4 regions of the Massilia aerilata genome follow, and region 2 is predicted to be linked to each of the others. Evidence: predicted binding sites of a transcription regulator. Region 2 holds the regulator's gene; each other region holds the start of a gene.
The links. Region 2 encodes sigma-54, which starts transcription at its own class of promoters, with help from an activator protein. Its sites were predicted from a motif close to TGGCANGNAANCTGCTTT; they were not measured.
Positions count from the first base shown of each region.

Region 1: the regulator sigma-54 is predicted to act here: its motif matches at 2,275-2,292, upstream of ACFPO9_RS20495 (ammonium transporter).
Region 3: the regulator sigma-54 is predicted to act here: its motif matches at 2,263-2,280, upstream of ACFPO9_RS14270 (PEP-CTERM sorting domain-containing protein).
Region 4: the regulator sigma-54 is predicted to act here: its motif matches at 1,626-1,643, upstream of prpB (methylisocitrate lyase).

Region 1 is NZ_JBHSMZ010000016.1:234,044-238,251, reverse strand. Features, by position in the region: gene ACFPO9_RS20500 (NRAMP family divalent metal transporter) at 1-1,010, shown strand, start outside; gene ACFPO9_RS20495 (ammonium transporter) at 1,023-2,228, opposite strand; gene ACFPO9_RS20490 (TIGR03118 family protein) at 2,401-3,540, opposite strand; gene ACFPO9_RS20485 (TorF family putative porin) at 3,606-4,208, opposite strand, start outside.
Region 2 is NZ_JBHSMZ010000010.1:106,050-110,257, reverse strand. Features, by position in the region: gene ACFPO9_RS15065 (enoyl-CoA hydratase/isomerase family protein) at 1-506, opposite strand, end outside; gene hpf (ribosome hibernation-promoting factor, HPF/YfiA family) at 612-980, opposite strand; gene ACFPO9_RS15055 (RNA polymerase factor sigma-54) at 1,039-2,529, opposite strand; gene lptB (LPS export ABC transporter ATP-binding protein) at 2,532-3,314, opposite strand; gene lptA (lipopolysaccharide transport periplasmic protein LptA) at 3,314-3,877, opposite strand; gene lptA (lipopolysaccharide transport periplasmic protein LptA) at 3,878-4,208, opposite strand, start outside.
Region 3 is NZ_JBHSMZ010000009.1:108,225-112,432, reverse strand. Features, by position in the region: gene ACFPO9_RS14290 (DMT family transporter) at 1-633, shown strand, start outside; gene ACFPO9_RS14285 (methylglyoxal synthase) at 643-1,020, shown strand; gene ACFPO9_RS14280 (quinone oxidoreductase family protein) at 1,036-2,019, shown strand; gene ACFPO9_RS14275 (hypothetical protein) at 2,016-2,171, shown strand; gene ACFPO9_RS14270 (PEP-CTERM sorting domain-containing protein) at 2,313-2,804, shown strand; gene ACFPO9_RS14265 (DUF4136 domain-containing protein) at 2,874-3,512, opposite strand; gene pepN (aminopeptidase N) at 3,722-4,208, shown strand, end outside.
Region 4 is NZ_JBHSMZ010000015.1:315,870-320,077, reverse strand. Features, by position in the region: gene ACFPO9_RS19095 (M20/M25/M40 family metallo-hydrolase) at 1-1,425, opposite strand, end outside; gene prpB (methylisocitrate lyase) at 1,690-2,580, shown strand; gene prpC (bifunctional 2-methylcitrate synthase/citrate synthase) at 2,603-3,769, shown strand; gene ACFPO9_RS19080 (GNAT family N-acetyltransferase) at 3,878-4,208, shown strand, end outside.

The DNA.
Region 1 (4,208 bases), on a different contig from region 2:
TGATCGTCGGCCTGCTGCTGGTCGCGAACGTCATCAACATCGCGGCCGACATCGCGGCCATGGGCGACGCCATGGTGCTGGTCGCCCCCGGCAAGGCGCAGTGGTATGCGGTCGGTTTCGGCCTGCTGTCGGTGCTGCTGCAGGTGTTCATCCCCTACCAGCGCTATGTCAACCTGCTGAAGTGGCTGACCCTGGTGCTGCTGGCCTATGTCGCCACCGTGTTCGTGGTGCGCGTGCCCTGGGCCGAGGTGCTGCGCTCGACGGTCTGGCCGCAGCCGGCCTGGCACAAGGAATACCTGACCACGATCGTCGCCGTGTTCGGCACCACCATCAGTCCCTACCTGTTCTTCTGGCAGGCCGCCCAGGAAGTCGAGGAGTTGCGCGCGGACGCCGACGCCCAGCCGCTGCGGCGCGCGCCGGAACAGGTCAAGTCCCAGTTCCGGCGGATCCGCTTCGACACCCTGGTCGGCATGGCGGTCTCGAACCTGGTCGCTTTCTTCATCATGCTGACCACGGCGACGACCCTGCATGCGCATGGCGCGGTCGACCTGCAGTCCTCGGCGCAGGCGGCGTCGGCGCTGAAGCCGGTGGCCGGCGAACTGGCCTTCGTCCTGTTCGCGGCGGGCATCGTCGGCACCGGGCTGCTGGCGATTCCGGTGCTGGCCGGCTCGGCGGCCTATGCGATGGCCGGCACCTTCCACTGGAAGAGCAGCCTGGATAGCACATTCTCGGCGGCGCGCAAGTTCTACGCCATCATCATCGTCGCCACCCTGGCCGGCGTCGGCATCAACTTCGTCCCCATCGATCCGATCAAGGCGCTGTACTGGAGCGCGGTGCTGAACGGCGTGATCGCGGTGCCGGTCATGGTGATCATGATGGCGGTGGCGTCCAGCACCCGGATCATGGGCGCCCTGAAAATCAGGGGCCGCCTGCGCGCGCTCGGCTGGCTGTGCACCGGCGTGATGGCGCTCGCGGTGCTGACCATGTTCGGCGCCGAGTTCCTGTACTGAGGCGGCGGCCGGCTACAGGAAGTTGGTCTCGCGTTCCGGCGTGGCGCCGATGCGGTGGATGGACAGGTCGGCGCCGTCGAATTCCTGCTCGGCGTCGAGGCGCAGGCCCACCGTCTTCTTCAGCACACCGTACACGATCCAGCTGCCCAGCCCCGACACCAGGATGCCGAGCACGGTGCCGAACAGCTGCGACACCAGCGACACGCCGCCCAGGCCGCCCAGCGCACGGCTGCCGAATATCCCCGCCGCGATGCCGCCCCAGGCCCCGCACAGGCCGTGCAGCGGCCACACGCCCAGCACGTCGTCGATGCGCCAGCGGTTCTGCGCCAGCGTGAACAGCGACACGAAGATGGCGCCGGCCACCGCGCCGGTGACCAGCGCGCCGAGCGGATGCATCAGGTCCGAGCCGGCGCACACCGCCACCAGGCCGGCCAGCGGGCCGTTGTAGACGAAGCCGGGATCGTTGCGGCCCATGACGAAAGCGGCGAGGGTGCCGCCGGTCAGCGCCATCAGCGAGTTCACGGCGACCAGGCCGTTCATCTTGTCCAGGGTCTGCGCGCTCATGACGTTGAAGCCGAACCAGCCCACGGTCAGGATCCAGGCGCCCAGCGCCAGGAACGGGATGTTCGAGGGCGGGTGGGCGGCGATGCGGCCGTCCTTCGCATAGCGCCCGCGCCGCGCGCCCAGCAGCAGCACCGCCGGCAGCGCGGCCCAGCCGCCCACCGCATGCACCACCACCGAGCCGGCGAAGTCGTGGAAGGGCGCGCCGAAGCTGCCCTGCAGCCAGTGCTGGAAGCCGAAGCGCTTGTTCCAGACGATCCCCTCGAAGAAGGGGTAGATGAAGCCGACCAGCACGAAGGTGGCGGCCATCTGCGGATGGAATTTGGCGCGCTCGGCGATGCCGCCCGAGATGATGGCCGGGATCGCCGCCGCGAAGGTCAGCAGGAAGAAGAACTTCACGAGCGCGTAGCCATTCTTGGCCGTCAGCGTGTCCGTGCTGCCGAAGAAGTGCACGCCATAGGCGATGCCGTAGCCGATGAAGAAGTAGGCGATGGTCGAGACGGCGAAGTCGATCAGGATCTTCACCAGCGCGTTCACCTGGTTCTTGCGGCGCACCGTGCCCAGTTCGAGGAAGGCGAAGCCGGCGTGCATCGCCAGGATCATGATCCCGCCGAGCAGGATGAAGAGCGCGTCGGCCCCGGTTTTATAGGCATCCATGCATGGTTTCCAAAAAAGTGCAGTTCGCTTGCCAGAGCACTTCTTGATAGCAATAAGCGTTCCAATTTGGTGAAAGAGGGACGCCGGGATGCACTGCCGCCGCGCAGGCGGGGGCAAACGCCCCGCCCGGGTGCGCGCGCACCGCCGCGGTGCGCGCGTGCGCCAAAATGGGCTATTGCAGGTCGATGCGGCCGTAGGCGCCGTGCGCTTCGTCGCCGGGGCCGGCGGTGTAGAACAGGGTATTGGTGGGCTGGCTGTTCACGCCGGGGCCGAAGGCGATGCCCCACAGGCCGTCGATGACGATGGGCGCGCCGCCGCTGCGCGACAGGGCGCCGGCGAAGGCGCCGGTGTCGGCATTGAAGGCATTGATCTTGCCGTCGCCGAAGTTCGCCACCAGCAGCATGTTGCTGGCGCCGCCGAAGTTGGCCGGCGCCATCGCCAGGCCCCAGGGCGCGTTCAGGGCGCCGCCATTGCCGATCAAGCGCTTCACCAGGGCGCCGCCGGCATCGAACACGTCGACGATGCCCAGGCCCGCGCCCTTGGTCTCCTCGCTGCCGCCTGCCGCGCGCTGCGCATAGGCGACGTAGATGCGCCCGCCGATGGCCTGGATGCCGAAAGGCGCATAGCCGGTCGGCAGGCTGGGATCGCTGAAGCTGCCGCCGGGGAGCGTGACCGGCTTCCAGGTGCTGTCGTAGACGTCGACGCGGCCGTTGCGGAAATCGGCCGCGTAAAGATAGCTCGCGCCCAGGTAGCTGGCGGTGGCGAGGCCCTTGTAGACCGCGCCGCTGGCGCCGGTATCGACGGCGACGATGGCATTGGTGCGGTTGACCGCCGGCGACCAGCCGGACAGCGTGCCGTTCTCGCTGGCGAAGATGAAGGCGCTGCCGCCGCTGACGCCGTTCTGGCTGACCTGGAAGGTGGCGCCGCTGTTGAAGACGATCCCGGTCGGATTCGATGTGCCGGCGCTGCCCGGCGGGATCGCGACCACCAGGGTCTGCGGCACGCCGTTGCCGTCGTACAGGGTCGAGGTGGCGCTGCCATTGTTCGCCACCCAGACGAAGCCGGCCGGGTTGAAGGCGATGCCCCAGGCGTTGACCAGCTTGGGATCCGTGTGCTCGGCGCCGGCGCCGCTGTCCGCCACCAGGCTGCGGGTGGCGAAGGCGCTGGCGATGGTGGGCGTGACCGCGGGCGGCGTCATTGCCGCCGGCATGTTGTCGTTGCCGCCGCCACCGCAGGCGGCGAGGGCGGCGGCCAGGGCGGCGCCGAACAGGCCGGCCTTGAGGCAGGCGGCCGCTTTGAATTGGGTGCTCATGATGACTCCTGTCAGGTGGAAGGGCATCTCGTTAATGCCGTCCCGGCCCTGCAAGGTTCAATAACTCAGAAGCGGATACCGGCGCTGCCTGTGAGCGCGCGTGCGCGCGGCGCCCCGCTGCCCGCCTGGCGCAGGAGCGTCTGCCAGCCCAGTTGCAGGGTGAGATCGCCCAGCGTGGCGGCCAGCCCCACGCGCAGGTCGGCGTGGGTATCCGGATCGCTGCCGAAGCGGTGCATCAGGCCCGCGTGGAAGGTCAGCCTGAGGCGCTCGCCGAGCGGGTGGAAGGCATTCAGGTCGAGGTAGGCGCTGGGGGCCGCGCCGTAGTAGGCGGGAGAGAGGAACAGGCGCGCGCTGGCGCGGTCCAGCGCCAGGCCGGCGTGGACTTCGTCGTAGTCGTACTCGTGGTCGCGCGAGAAGCTGGCGCGGCTGATGCCGGCGTCCCAGCTGAGACCCGAAGGCAGCCGCCCGGCGCGGCCGCCGTACGCGATCAACTCGGTCTGGCTGCCGTCGCCGAGGGTGGCCGGCGACACGAAGCCGCCCAAATACCAGCCGCCGGGCGCATCGTGGTCGACCCGCAGTTGCAGCGCCGGATGGGCGCCCAGTGAAATGCCGCGCACCGCGTACTCGGACACCAGGCCCAGGTTGCCGCTGGTCTGGGCGGCGGCCGG
Region 2 (4,208 bases):
AGATACATGCCGAGCGCGCCCGGCGCATGCGACAGGAAGTGGCTGCCGCCGACGTCCGGGAACAGGCCGATGTTCACTTCGGGCATCGCCATCTTCGTGCGTTCGGTCACGATGCGCAGGCCGCTGTCCGGGCCGCCCTGGGCGATGCCCATGCCGCCGCCCATCACCACGCCATCCATCAGCGAGATGTAGGGCTTCGGATAAAAATGGATCAGGTGGTTCAGCGCGTATTCTTCGGTAAAGAAGTCTTCCAGCAAGGCACTGCCGCCAACAGGCGTCGCATGGCCGGCCTGGTGGAAAAAGCGGATGTCGCCGCCTGCGCACAGGGCTTTCTCGCTGGTGCTGGTGATGACGACCGCGGCGACGTTCGCGTCTTCGCGCCAGGCCAGCAGGGTCTCCGTCAGTGCGCGCACCATCTCCAGCGACAGCGAGTTCAGGGCCTTGGGGCGGTCCAGGGTGATGATGCCGGTGCCGTTGGCAAGCCGGGTCTGCACGTGTTCGCTCATGTTCTTTTATTTATGAAAGGGAAAGCAGTATTGTAGCGCGGCCAAAAAAACGAAAAGGGCGCCAGATGCGCCCTTCGTCTTGCCTATGCTGCGCCAGCGGAACGATCACGCTGCAGCGGCAGCTTCTCCTCCCTCAAGGTCTTCGTTGGCCATGCGTTTTAGTGCTGTGTGACTATGATCCTGCAGCATCTGCTTGTACTTCTGGACCTGGCGGTCGAGACGGTCCATCAGCATGTCGATCGCCGCGTAGAGGTCATGTGCGGCGCTGGCGACGTGAACGATCTTCCCAGCAACACGCAAGTTGATCTCGGCCTTCTGGCGTTTTTCTTTCTCGGTGAGATTGTCTATGCAGAGGATGACGTGGGAGTCGATCACTTGATCGAAATGGCGGGTGATGCGTTCGAGCTTGTTCTGTACGTATTCACGGATTGCTGGGGTTACATCGAGATGATGTCCGCTGATAGTGAGATTCATACACACTCCTTTGAAGATGCGCTGTCAGGTAACCAGTATCTGGGTGCCCTGCAGCTTATTACAAGGATTTGCGGAGGCTGACGGGCGGGATCTTCAGCGCCTCACGGTATTTCGCGACCGTGCGGCGTGCGATAACCATTCCCTGTTCCCCTAGCATCTCCGCGATCTTGCTGTCGGATAAAGGGTTCTTGGGGTCTTCTGCTCCTGTGAGTTGCACGATGAGAGCCCGGATCGCCGTCGAGGATGCTTCACCGCCTGCCTCGGTCGCGACGTGACTTCCGAAAAAGTACTTCAACTCAAACATGCCGTGCGGCGTCAGCATATATTTCTGAGTTGTGACGCGAGAAATTGTGCTCTCGTGTAGACCTAGTGTATCAGCTATCTCACGTAAAACAAGGGGCCGCATGGCAACTGCGCCGTGCGAGAAAAAGTTCCGCTGGCGCTCGACGATAGCTTGCGCCACGCGCAGGATCGTGTCGAAGCGCTGGCGCATGTTCTTGATGAGCCACTTGGCTTCCTGCAACTGTGCATTCAGCTGCGATTCCGATTTCCCCTGTTTCAGCAAGGCGGCGTAGATGCTGTTCACGCGCAGGCGCGGCATCACTTCCGGATTCAGCTGCACGCTCCAGCCGTCCTTCGCGCGGCGCACGATCACGTCCGGCACCACGAAGTCGGAGACGTCGGAGGCGAAGGCCGCACCCGGATGCGGATTGCACTGGCGGATCACGGCCTGGGCTTCGCGCAGGTCTTCGTCGTCGCAGTCGAGGGCCTTCTTCAGCTTGTTGAATTCGCGCTGCGCAAACCAGGTCAGGTAGCGTTCGACGATGACCAGCGCCATGCGCCGCGTCACCATCGCCACGCCGGGCATGCGCCGGATCTGCAGGGCCAGGCATTCGGCGGCGCTGCGCGCGCCCACGCCCGGCGGGTCCATGCTCTGCACCAGCGACAGCGCGGTGCGCAGTTCCTCGAATTCGATCTCGAGTTCGGCCGGCAGGCGCGCGTGGATGTCGTCCAGCGATTCGTCCAGGTAGCCGTTGTCGTCGAGCGAGTCGACCACGATCTCGACCAGCGCGCAGTCGCGCGGCGAGAGGCAGGTCAGGCGCACCTGTTCCATCAGGTGCTCGCGCAGCGAGATGGGGCTGGCTTCCAGCTGCGGGCGGCCGTCCTCTTCCTCGCCGCCGCTGCCGCTGCCGGAATGGCCCGACTCGCCCCACTCCATCTCGTGCTCGGCGCCGCCGGCTTCGCCGCTGTCGCCGCCTTCGGCTTCGCTGCCGCCGCTGCCGCCGTTCTCCTCGCCCTGGCCGGACGCGGGGGGCGCATCGGGCGTGGTGTTGGTCGAGGAACCGTTGTTGATGGCGCCGTCCGCCAGCAGGCGCACGGAGCGGTCGAGCGGATCGTCGAGGCGTTCGAGCAGCGGATTCTCACCCAGGACTTGTTCGATCTCCTGGTGGAGTTCGAGCGTGGACAGCTGCAGCAGGCGGATCGACTGCTGGAGTTGCGGCGTCAGCGCAAGGTGCTGTGAGGTCTTGAGTTGCAGCGTCTGTTTCATGACTACATCCTGAAGTGTTCACCCAGGTAGACACGGCGGACGGATTCATTCGCGATGATGTCGTCGGGCCGGCCCGAGGCCAGCACCGCGCCCTGGTTGATGATGTAGGCACGGTCGCAGATGCCGAGCGTCTCGCGCACGTTGTGGTCGGTGATCAGCACGCCGATGCCGCGCTCTTTCAGGAAACGCACGATACGTTGGATCTCGATCACGGCAATTGGATCCACGCCGGCGAAAGGTTCGTCCAGCAGCACGAAGCGCGGGTCGGTGGCCAGTGCGCGCGCGATCTCCACGCGGCGCCGCTCGCCGCCCGACAGCGACAGCGCCGGGTTCTCGCGCAGCTTCTCGATCTGCAATTCGGCCAGCAGCTCGTCCAGGCGTTCCTGGATGCGCGCCTTGCTCAGCGGCTTGCCGTTCTCGCGCTGCAGTTCCAGCACCGCGCGGATGTTCTCTTCCACCGTCAGCTTGCGGAACACCGAGGCTTCCTGCGGCAGGTAGGACAGGCCCAGCATGGCGCGGCGGTGGATCGGCAGGCTCGTGATGTCGGTGCCGTTGATGACGATGGCGCCGGCATCGGCCGGCACCAGGCCCACGATCATGTAGAACGAGGTGGTCTTGCCGGCGCCGTTCGGGCCCAGCAGTCCCACCACCTCGCCGCAGGCGACCTGCAGCGAAACGTCGCGCACCACCAGGCGCTTGCCGTAGCTTTTCTGCAGCCCCTTGGCGACCAGGGTGCTGCCGCCGCTTGCGACGGCGGTCGGGGTGGCGTCTGCGTGTACTTCCATCATTGCTTTCCTGCTTCCGGTGGCGCCGCCGGCGTAGGGCGGCGCGTGTAAAAAGTGACGCTGACGCGGTCCTTGCCGGGCTTGTCGGCGCCGCTCACGTCATTCATGTTCAACAGGACTTCCTTGCGGGCGTCGTAGGAAATGAACGGGCCGCTCATCTCCCTGGTCACGGTACGGCCGTCGAGCTGCCTGATCGTGGCATGCGAGATCAGCTTGACGATGTCGGTGCGCTCGTCGTATTCCATGCGCTCGCCGTAGCCTTCGTCCCACTCGTCGGCGCCGCCGTCGCGCTTCTGGCGGAACGACGCGGCCTTGCCGTTCGCCCCGAACAGGACCACGGAGCGGTAACCCTCCGGCGTTTCCCTGATCTCGGCGCGCTCCGCCTTCAGCAGCATGCTGCCGCGGGTGCCGATCACGTTGCCGGTCAGGATCACGGTCTGGGTGGCCTGGTCGATCGTCGCCTTGTTGCCTTCGACATTGAAGGGCTTGAGCGCATCCGCCCGCTCGGCCTGCGCGAGCGGCATCAGCAACAGCGCAAGGGCAGCGGCGAGTGCGCGCTTCATTTACTGCTTCCCTGCCGGCGCGGTGCGGCGCGGCGCGATGATGATGGTGCTGCGGCCGCCGCCCGCCTTGCTCTCGCCGCTGGCGTCGTTGAAGACGTTGGCCTGCTCGGTGCGGTTGTCGTAGGAGATGAAGGGACCGTTCACCTCGCTCGTCATGCGCTTGCCTTCCAGCTGCTTGACGACGGCATTGGCGAACAGCTTGACCACTTCGGTGCGCTCGTCGTATTCGATGCGCTGGGCCTGGCCTTCGGTCCACAGGTCGGGGCCGCCGTCGCGCTTCTGGCGGAAGCTGGCGGTCTTGCCCGGCGCGGCGGTCAGCGTCAGCAGCATG
Region 3 (4,208 bases), on a different contig from region 2:
AGCTATCTCGATTTCCTCGGCTTGCAGTACATCTCGGTCGGGCTGGAACGCCTGATCCTGTTCCTGACGCCGACCTTCGTGCTCCTGATTACCGCGGTGTTCCTGAAACGCCGCATCGGCGCCGCCCAATGGCTGGCGCTGGGCCTGTCCTACTGCGGCATCGTGCTGGTGTTCGTGCACGACCTGGGCGCGGGCGCCGGCAGCATCGTGACCGGTTCCCTGCTCGTGCTGGGCTCGGCGGTGGCCTACGCGGCCTACCTGCTCGGCACCGGCGAGATGGTCCGGCGCATCGGCTCGCTGCGCCTGGTCGCCTACGCGATGTGCGTCTCGAGCGCGGCCTGCATCGCCCAGTTCTTCATCCTGCGCCCGGCCAGCCTGCTGGTGCAGCCGCTGCAGGTCTACGGCCTCTCGCTCGTGAACGGGATATTCTGTACCATCTTCCCGGTCTTCATGACCATGATTGCGGTGCAGCGCATCGGCGCCCCGGTCGCCTCGCAGGCCGGCATGATCGGCCCGGTGTCCACGTTGTTCCTGGGCTGGGCCATCCTCGGGGAGCCGATCACCGCCGTGCAGCTGGGCGGGACCGGGCTGGTGCTGGCGGGGATCTATCTGCTGTCGCTGAAAAAAACTTAAGGGAAAAAAATGAAACCACGCATTGCCCTGATTGCGCACGACAAGAAAAAAGACGACATGATCGCGCTCGCCCTTGAATACCGCGACTTCCTGGCCGGCTGCACACTCACCGCCACCGGCACCACCGGCGGCCGCCTGATCAACGAACTCGGCCTCGAGGTCACGCGCATGCATTCGGGCCCGCTGGGCGGCGACCTGCAGATCGGCGCCCATCTCGTCAACGGCGAAATCGACTGCGTGATCTTCCTGCGCGACCCGATGACGCCGCAGCCGCACGAACCCGATATCAACGCCCTGGTGCGCGCCTGCGACGTGCACAACATTCCCTGCGCGACCAATGTGGCGAGCGCGCGCCTGGTGCTGACCCGATTGAGCGAAATAGCCTGACAAGGAGAACCGAAGATGGCAAAAGCAATCCGTTATGCGCGCACCGGCGGTCCCGAGGTGCTGGAATATGTCGAGGTCGAGGTCGGCGAGCCCGGACCGGGCGAGGCGCGCGTGCGCAACCATGCGATCGGCCTGAACTTCATCGACGTCTATTTCCGCAACGGCCTGTATCCGGCGCCGCTGCCGGGCGGCCTGGGGCATGAAGCGGCCGGCGTTGTCGAGGCGGTGGGCGAGGGCGTGCTGCACGTGAAACCGGGCGACCGCGTGGCCTATGCGGCGCGCCCGAACGGCGCCTACAGCGAGCTGCGCGTGATGCCGGCCGATATCCTCGTCAAGCTGCCCGACACCATCGACTTCGAGACCGGGGCCGCGATGATGCTGCAGGGCCTGACGGTGCAATACCTGTTCCGCCAGACCTATCCGCTGAAGGCAGGCGACACCATCCTGTTCCACGCGGCGGCCGGCGGCGTCGGCCTGATCGCCTGCCAGTGGGCGCGCGCGATGGGCGTGAACCTGATCGGTACGGTGGGGTCAAACGAGAAAGCGGCGCTGGCGAAGCGCCACGGCGCCGCCCACGTCATCAACTACAACACCGAGGATGTGGTGCAGCGCGTGCTCGAGATCACGCATGGCGCGAAGGTGCCGGTGGTCTACGATTCGGTGGGCAAGGACACGTTCATCCGCTCGCTCGACTGCCTGGCGCCGCGTGGCCTGATGGTCAGCTTCGGCAACTCGTCCGGCGCGGTGCCGCCCTTCGCGCTGAGCGAACTGGTCTCGCGCGGCTCGCTGTACATCACGCGCCCCACGCTGGCGACCTATGCGGCGAAGCGCGAAGACCTGGAAGCGATGGCGGCCGACCTGTTCCAGATGGTCTCCAGCGGCCAGGTCAAGATCGAGATCCACCAGCGCTTCCCGCTGGCGGATGCGGCGCAAGCCCACAGCGCGCTGGAATCGCGGCGCACCACCGGTAAAACCATCCTTCTGCCATGCGTACCATGAGAGAGTTCAGCGACGATAACGATCCGGCCGGCGATCCGGCGCCCACCCGGCAAGGCGACAGCCCGCGCTTCGGGCGCCTGCTGGTGGTGCTGGCCCTGGCCATTCTGCTGATCGTGGCGATCACCCTGCTGTCGGAAACCTATCTGGCATGAGGCAAGCGGATTGTCGAAAATCTTTACAGTTTCCCCCCGCGCCGCGATTTGCTCGCACGTAAATATTTGAATTTATTCAAGTATTTCTTCCCGGCACGTATTGTGCTTCGGTAAGCGCGTCCGACCAACAGGGAGAAAACCATGAAACTGACGAAAAACCTGCTCGCTGCCGCGATCCTGGCCGGCGCCGCTGCCTCGGCTTTCGCCACCCCGATCTACGTGGGGTCCTGGGACCTTTACAGCGGCGCCGAGTGGGGTACCGTTCCGCCGACCTACACCGCCCAGGAAGCCGCCGCGGTCCTGTTTGGCGGCCGCGCCAGCGACTACCTGATCTCGACGCTCGGCGACAATGCCGCGCTGCTCAACGGGATGGGATGGTATGACCGATACGGTGATGGTCCGGCGACGTTCGCGCAGGACTACCGCGTGGATACCGGCGAGCTGGGCAAGTACGACACCTGGGGCGACACCTCGGCGATGATCAAGGATAACGCCGGCAACCGCAACCTGATCAACTATGCCTTCCGCGTCGACAGCGCCGACGTACCCGAACCGCTCAGCCTCGGCCTGATGGGCCTGGGCCTGGCCGGCCTGGCCGCCGCGCGCCGCCGCCGCCGCCGCAAGCCTGGCTGAAGCGTTCGCAGCAAACAAAAAAAGCCGGGGCGGCGAACCGACCCCGGCTTTGTCTTTTGCGGACCCCGATCAGCTTTTCCGCGGCTCCTGCTTCAACTCGATCACCCGCGCGCCGCCGTTCGGCCCCGGGAAACCTTCGAAGGCGCTCTGCACCAGCGCCGGCATCACCGCCGGGGTCGACATGGTCTTGCTCACATTGCGCACCGTGACGTCGAACAGGCGCTTGCTGTCGGCCACCGAGGTGATCGCGATCTGCACCTGGCGGTGGTAGCGGTGTTCTTCCTCGACCTCGTAGCGCGGGCCCGGCCCCCAGAACGGATCGTAGAAGGGGCTGTAAAAGCCGCCCCAGTAGCGCCGGCGGAAACCGCCGAAGCCGAAGCGCGCCGACGACGCATAGAAGGGTGAGTACGAGGGGTACAAGACCTGGGTCGGCACGTCGACCGTGACGAAGCGCACCGCGACCTTCATGGCCGGCGCTTGCGGCGCCTCATGGAAACCGAGGCGTGCGAGCTGGTCGCGCACCAGGTTCTGGTAGTTTTGCAGCTCGAGCGTGTTGTCCTGCGGGGCCGGGGCCTCGAAGGCATAGCTCTTGTCGGCGATCTGCGCCGGCCATTGGTGGAAGGTGGTGACGTCGCTGCGGATCGTGGTCGCGCAGCCGGCCAGCAGCAGGCTCAGCGATGCCGCCGCGGCGATCATAATGCGTTTCATGAGGTGCTCCATCTGGCTATCGTTTCTTCAATCGGCATTCTTCACGGGTACAGCTTACCCTTGCTGTTCAATTTACGGAAATACATTTACGACTGGTTAAGACAGTTACAGTGCGATACATGAAAGCGGCCGCGAAAGATGGAATCGAAGCGTGCCGCCGCTATTGGTAAAATAAGCATTCATTCCACCATCGTTCGCGGACCCCAACCATGCGCACCGATACGCCCCAGACCATCTACCGTAAGGACTACACGGCGCCCACCTACCTGGTCGACACCGTGGAACTCGGCTTCGACCTCGATCCCGCCCGCACCATCGTCGCCAACCGCATGACCATGCGCCGCAATCCGGACAGCATCCGGCGCGACATCGAGCTGGTCGGCGAGGATATCGAGCTGGTGGCGATCCGCCTGAACGGCAAGACCCTGGACCAGAGCGGCTATTCGATCGACGGCAGCGTGCTGCGCATTCCCGATGCGCCGGATACCGTGACTCTGGAAATCGAGACCATCTGCGTTCCTGAGAGCAATACGACCCTCAGCGGCCTCTACGTCTCGAACGGCAATTTCTACACCCAGTGCGAGGCCGAAGGCTTCCGCCGCATCACCTGGTTCCCGGACCGCCCGGACGTGATGGCCAGGTATATGGTGATGCTGCGTGCGGACAAGGCCAGGTTCCCGGTACTGCTCTCGAACG
Region 4 (4,208 bases), on a different contig from region 2:
CGAGCCATAGTCCAGCGGGTCCTGGATGAACTGGAAGGCGGGCAGGCCCATGCCGGCCATGATCTCGTGATCGGTGCCGCCGGTCTTCTTGGCCACGACCTTGTCGGCGCCCAGGCTGGAGAAGGGCGCGAGCCAGCTGCGCAGCACCGGCATCGCCGCGAAGTTGCCCTCGGCGTAGATGCCGCGGATCTTGCCCGAGCCGTTGTCGAGGTTGAAGTAGGCCGCCATCTCGTTGTAGCCGGGCAGGGGCGTGATCGGGTAGGTCTCCCACATGAACTCGGGCAGCTTCGCATGCGCGGCGTCGCTCGGGCGCGGGCGGGTGGCGATGTGCTTCTGGATGTAGGCCAGGGAACCGAGCAGGCCCTGTTCCTCGCCGCTCCACAGCGCAAAGCGGATCGTGCGCTTGGGCTTCACGCCGAGTTGCGCGAGGATGCGCGCCGCTTCCATCACCACCACCGAACCGGCGCCGTTGTCGGCGGCGCCGTCGCCGGCCACCCAGCTGTCGAGGTGGGCGCCGGCCATCACGTAGCCGGCCTGCGGGTCGCTGCCCGGGATCTCGGCCAGCACGTTGTAGGCGTTCATGTCGCGGTCGTCGAAATGCACATTGTTGTTCATCTCGAGTTCCACCTCGCCGACCTTGGCCAGGCGCGCCAGGCGGCGGTAGTCTTCGGCGGCCATCTCGATTTCTGGCAGCGACACGGTCTCGCCCTTGCGGTGGAAATAGCCCTCGCCCTGCACCAGGCCGCCGCCGCGGTAGGACATCTTGACCAGCGCCAGCGCGCCTTCGGCCGCCATGAAGCGGTCGATCTCGCGCGCCTGCTCGAAGTATTTTTTATACATATCGAAGGAACCGTCCGGATCGTAGTGCGGCTGGTCGTAGGTCGACAGCTTGCCCAGTTCGGCCTCGTCGAAGCGCTTGAAGGTGGCGGCGGTGTCGTCCTTCGGCGCGTCCGGATAACTCACCAGCACGATCTTGCCGCGCAGCTTGCCCTTGTACTGGGCCAGGTCGCGCACATGGCGGATCGGCGCGACCGCGATCGGCGCGCTGACGGTCCCTTTGGTCGGCGGCGTCCACGCGACGGGAATCGCGCTCAGGGCCAGCGGGCGCGGCGCCGTCATGCGCACCGACGCCGACTCGATCCACCAGCCGCGGCCGAAGTCGTAGCCTTCGAGGTGGACGTTCTGCAGGCCCCAGGTGCTGAACATCTGCTGGGTCCATTTTTCCGCCTGGCGCATGGCCGGCGAGTTGGTCATGCGGCCGCCGATGCGGTCGCTCAGGTGGGCGGCAAGGCTCACGACCTGGCCGCGGTTATAGCCCTCGTCGGCGATGCGGTTGATGGTGTTGGCATCGACGTCGGCGGCCTGGGCGCCGAAGCAGGCCGCAACCAGGGTCGCCAGCAGGCTGGCCTTGTGAATGTCTCCCATGGATCCTCTTGGTGGTTGTTGTTGTCAAAAGAGAACTGCGCAAGGGATTCTACGCTTGCGAACCCGGCTGTACCAGCGGAACAGCTGTGTTGAACACGGAGCGTTTCACTGTGAAACGATGTTGCAATGTGAAACGCCAAGAAGGGCTCTTGACGGGCCCAAGTCCTTGAAAACAGGCCAGGGCGGGGCGGCGCAAGAGCTGGCACGGCGTTTGCATTGATATGCCCATACTCCGCTCAATGAATCAAACGAAAGGACAGCACCATGAGCCAACTCTCCGCAGGCGCCAAATTCCGCCTGGCCGTGCAGGAAGAACACCCGCTGCAGGTGATCGGCGCGATCAACGCCAACCACGCCCTGCTGGCCAAGCGCGCCGGCTACCGTGCGATCTACCTGTCGGGCGGCGGCGTGGCCGCGGGTTCGCTGGGCCTGCCGGACCTCGGCATCTCGGGCCTGGAAGACGTGCTGATCGACGTGCGCCGCATCACCGACGTCTGCGACCTGCCGCTGCTGGTCGACATCGACACCGGCTTCGGCTCATCGGCCTTCAACGTCGCCCGCACCGTGCGCTCGCTGATCAAGGCCGGCGCCGGCGCCTGCCACATCGAAGACCAGGTCGGCGCCAAGCGCTGCGGCCACCGTCCGGGCAAGGAGATCGTCAGCCAGGGCGAGATGGTCGACCGCGTGAAGGCCGCCGCCGACGCCCGCACCGATGACGACTTCGTGATCATGGCGCGCACCGACGCGCTGGCCGTCGAAGGCCTGGACAAGGCCATCGAACGCGCCGTCGCCTGCGTCGAAGCCGGCGCCGACATGATCTTCCCGGAAGCGATCACCAGCCTCGAGATGTACGCCCAGTTCAAGAAAGCGGTCAAGGTGCCGATCCTGGCCAACATCACCGAATTCGGTTCGACCCCGCTGTTCACGGTGGACGAACTGGCCGGCGCCGACGTCGACATCGTGCTCTACCCGCTGTCGGCCTTCCGCGCCATGAACAAGGCGGCCGAGAACGTGTACGAAACCATCCGCCGCGAAGGCACGCAGAAGAACGTGGTAGACAGCATGCAGACCCGCGCCGAACTCTACGACCGCATCGATTACCATAGCTTCGAGCAGAAGCTGGATGCCCTGTTTGCCCAGAACAAAACCAAATAATCTTATTACGGAGACTTTCGAGATGACCGATCAGACCACCCAGACCGACACCCCGACCTTCAAGCCGAAGAAATCCGTCGCCCTGTCCGGCGTCGCCGCAGGTAACACCGCGCTGTGCTCGGTGGGCCGTTCCGGCAACGACCTGCACTACCGCGGCTACGACATCCTGGACGTGGCCGACACTTCCGAATTCGAAGAGATCGCCTATCTTCTGGTGCACGGCAAGCTGCCGAACGCCGCCGAACTGAAAGGCTACAAGGCCAAGCTCAAGATGCTGCGCGGCCTGCCGCAGGCGGTGAAGGGCGCCCTCGAAGCGCTGCCGGCCGCCTCGCACCCGATGGACGTGATGCGCACCGGCGTCTCGGTGCTGGGTTGCACGCTGCCGGAGAAGGACGACCACAACATCCCGGGCGCGCGCGACATCGCCGACCGCCTGATGGCGTCGCTGGGTTCGATGCTGCTGTACTGGTACCACTTCAGCCACAACGGCAAGCGCATCGAAGTGGAAACCGACGACGATTCGATCGGCGGCCACTTCCTGCACCTGCTGCACGGCTTCAAGCCCTCCGACGACTGGGTCAAGGCGATGCACACCTCGCTGATCCTGTACGCCGAGCACGAGTTCAACGCCTCGACCTTCACCGGCCGCGTCATCGCCGGCACCGGCTCCGACATCTATTCGGCCATCACCGGCGCGATCGGCGCGCTGCGCGGTCCGAAGCACGGCGGCGCCAACGAAGTCGCCTTCGAGATCCAGAAGCGTTATGAAAACGCGGACGAAGCCGAAGCCGACATCCGCAACCGCGTCGCCAACAAGGAAGTCGTGATCGGCTTCGGCCACCCGGTGTACACGATCTCGGACCCGCGCAACAAGGTGATCAAGGAAGTCGCGCGCAAGCTGTCCGCGGATGCCGGTTCGATGAAGATGTTCGACATCGCCGAGCGCCTGGAATCGGTGATGTGGGAAGTGAAGAAGATGTTCCCGAACCTGGACTGGTTCTCGGCGGTTTCGTACCACATGATGGGCGTGCCGACCGCGATGTTCACCCCGCTGTTCGTGATCGCGCGCACCTCGGGCTGGTCGGCGCACATCATCGAGCAGCGCATCGACAACAAGATCATCCGTCCGAGCGCCAACTATGTCGGTCCGGAAGACCTGACGTTCGTGCCGCTGGCCGAGCGTAAGTAAATAGACCACTGTCGTCGTCCCCGCGCAGGCGGGGACCCAAGTTGGCTGGGTGTTAGGTAACTAATGCAGAACTTGGATCCCCGCCTTCGCGGGGACGACGGGATAACGATGAACCTGACCATCCGCCAACTCACCCCCACCGACGCAGCCGCCTACCGCGCCTTGCGCCTGGCCGCCCTGCGCGCCTTCCCGCTCGCCTTCCAGTCGGACTACGAAGACGCCTTGCGGCAGCCCTTGTCCTGGGCCGAGAAGCGCCTGGCGACGGCGGGCGACACCATGTTCGGCGCCTTCGACGGCGCGCAGTGCGATGCGCGGCTGGTCGGCGCGATCTGCCTGCGCATGCCGGACGGCCGCAAGGTCCGCCATGCGGCCGAGCTGAAAGCGCTGGCTGTCGACCCGGAGCGCCAGCGCCAGGGCATCGGCCGCGCGCTGGTCGCAC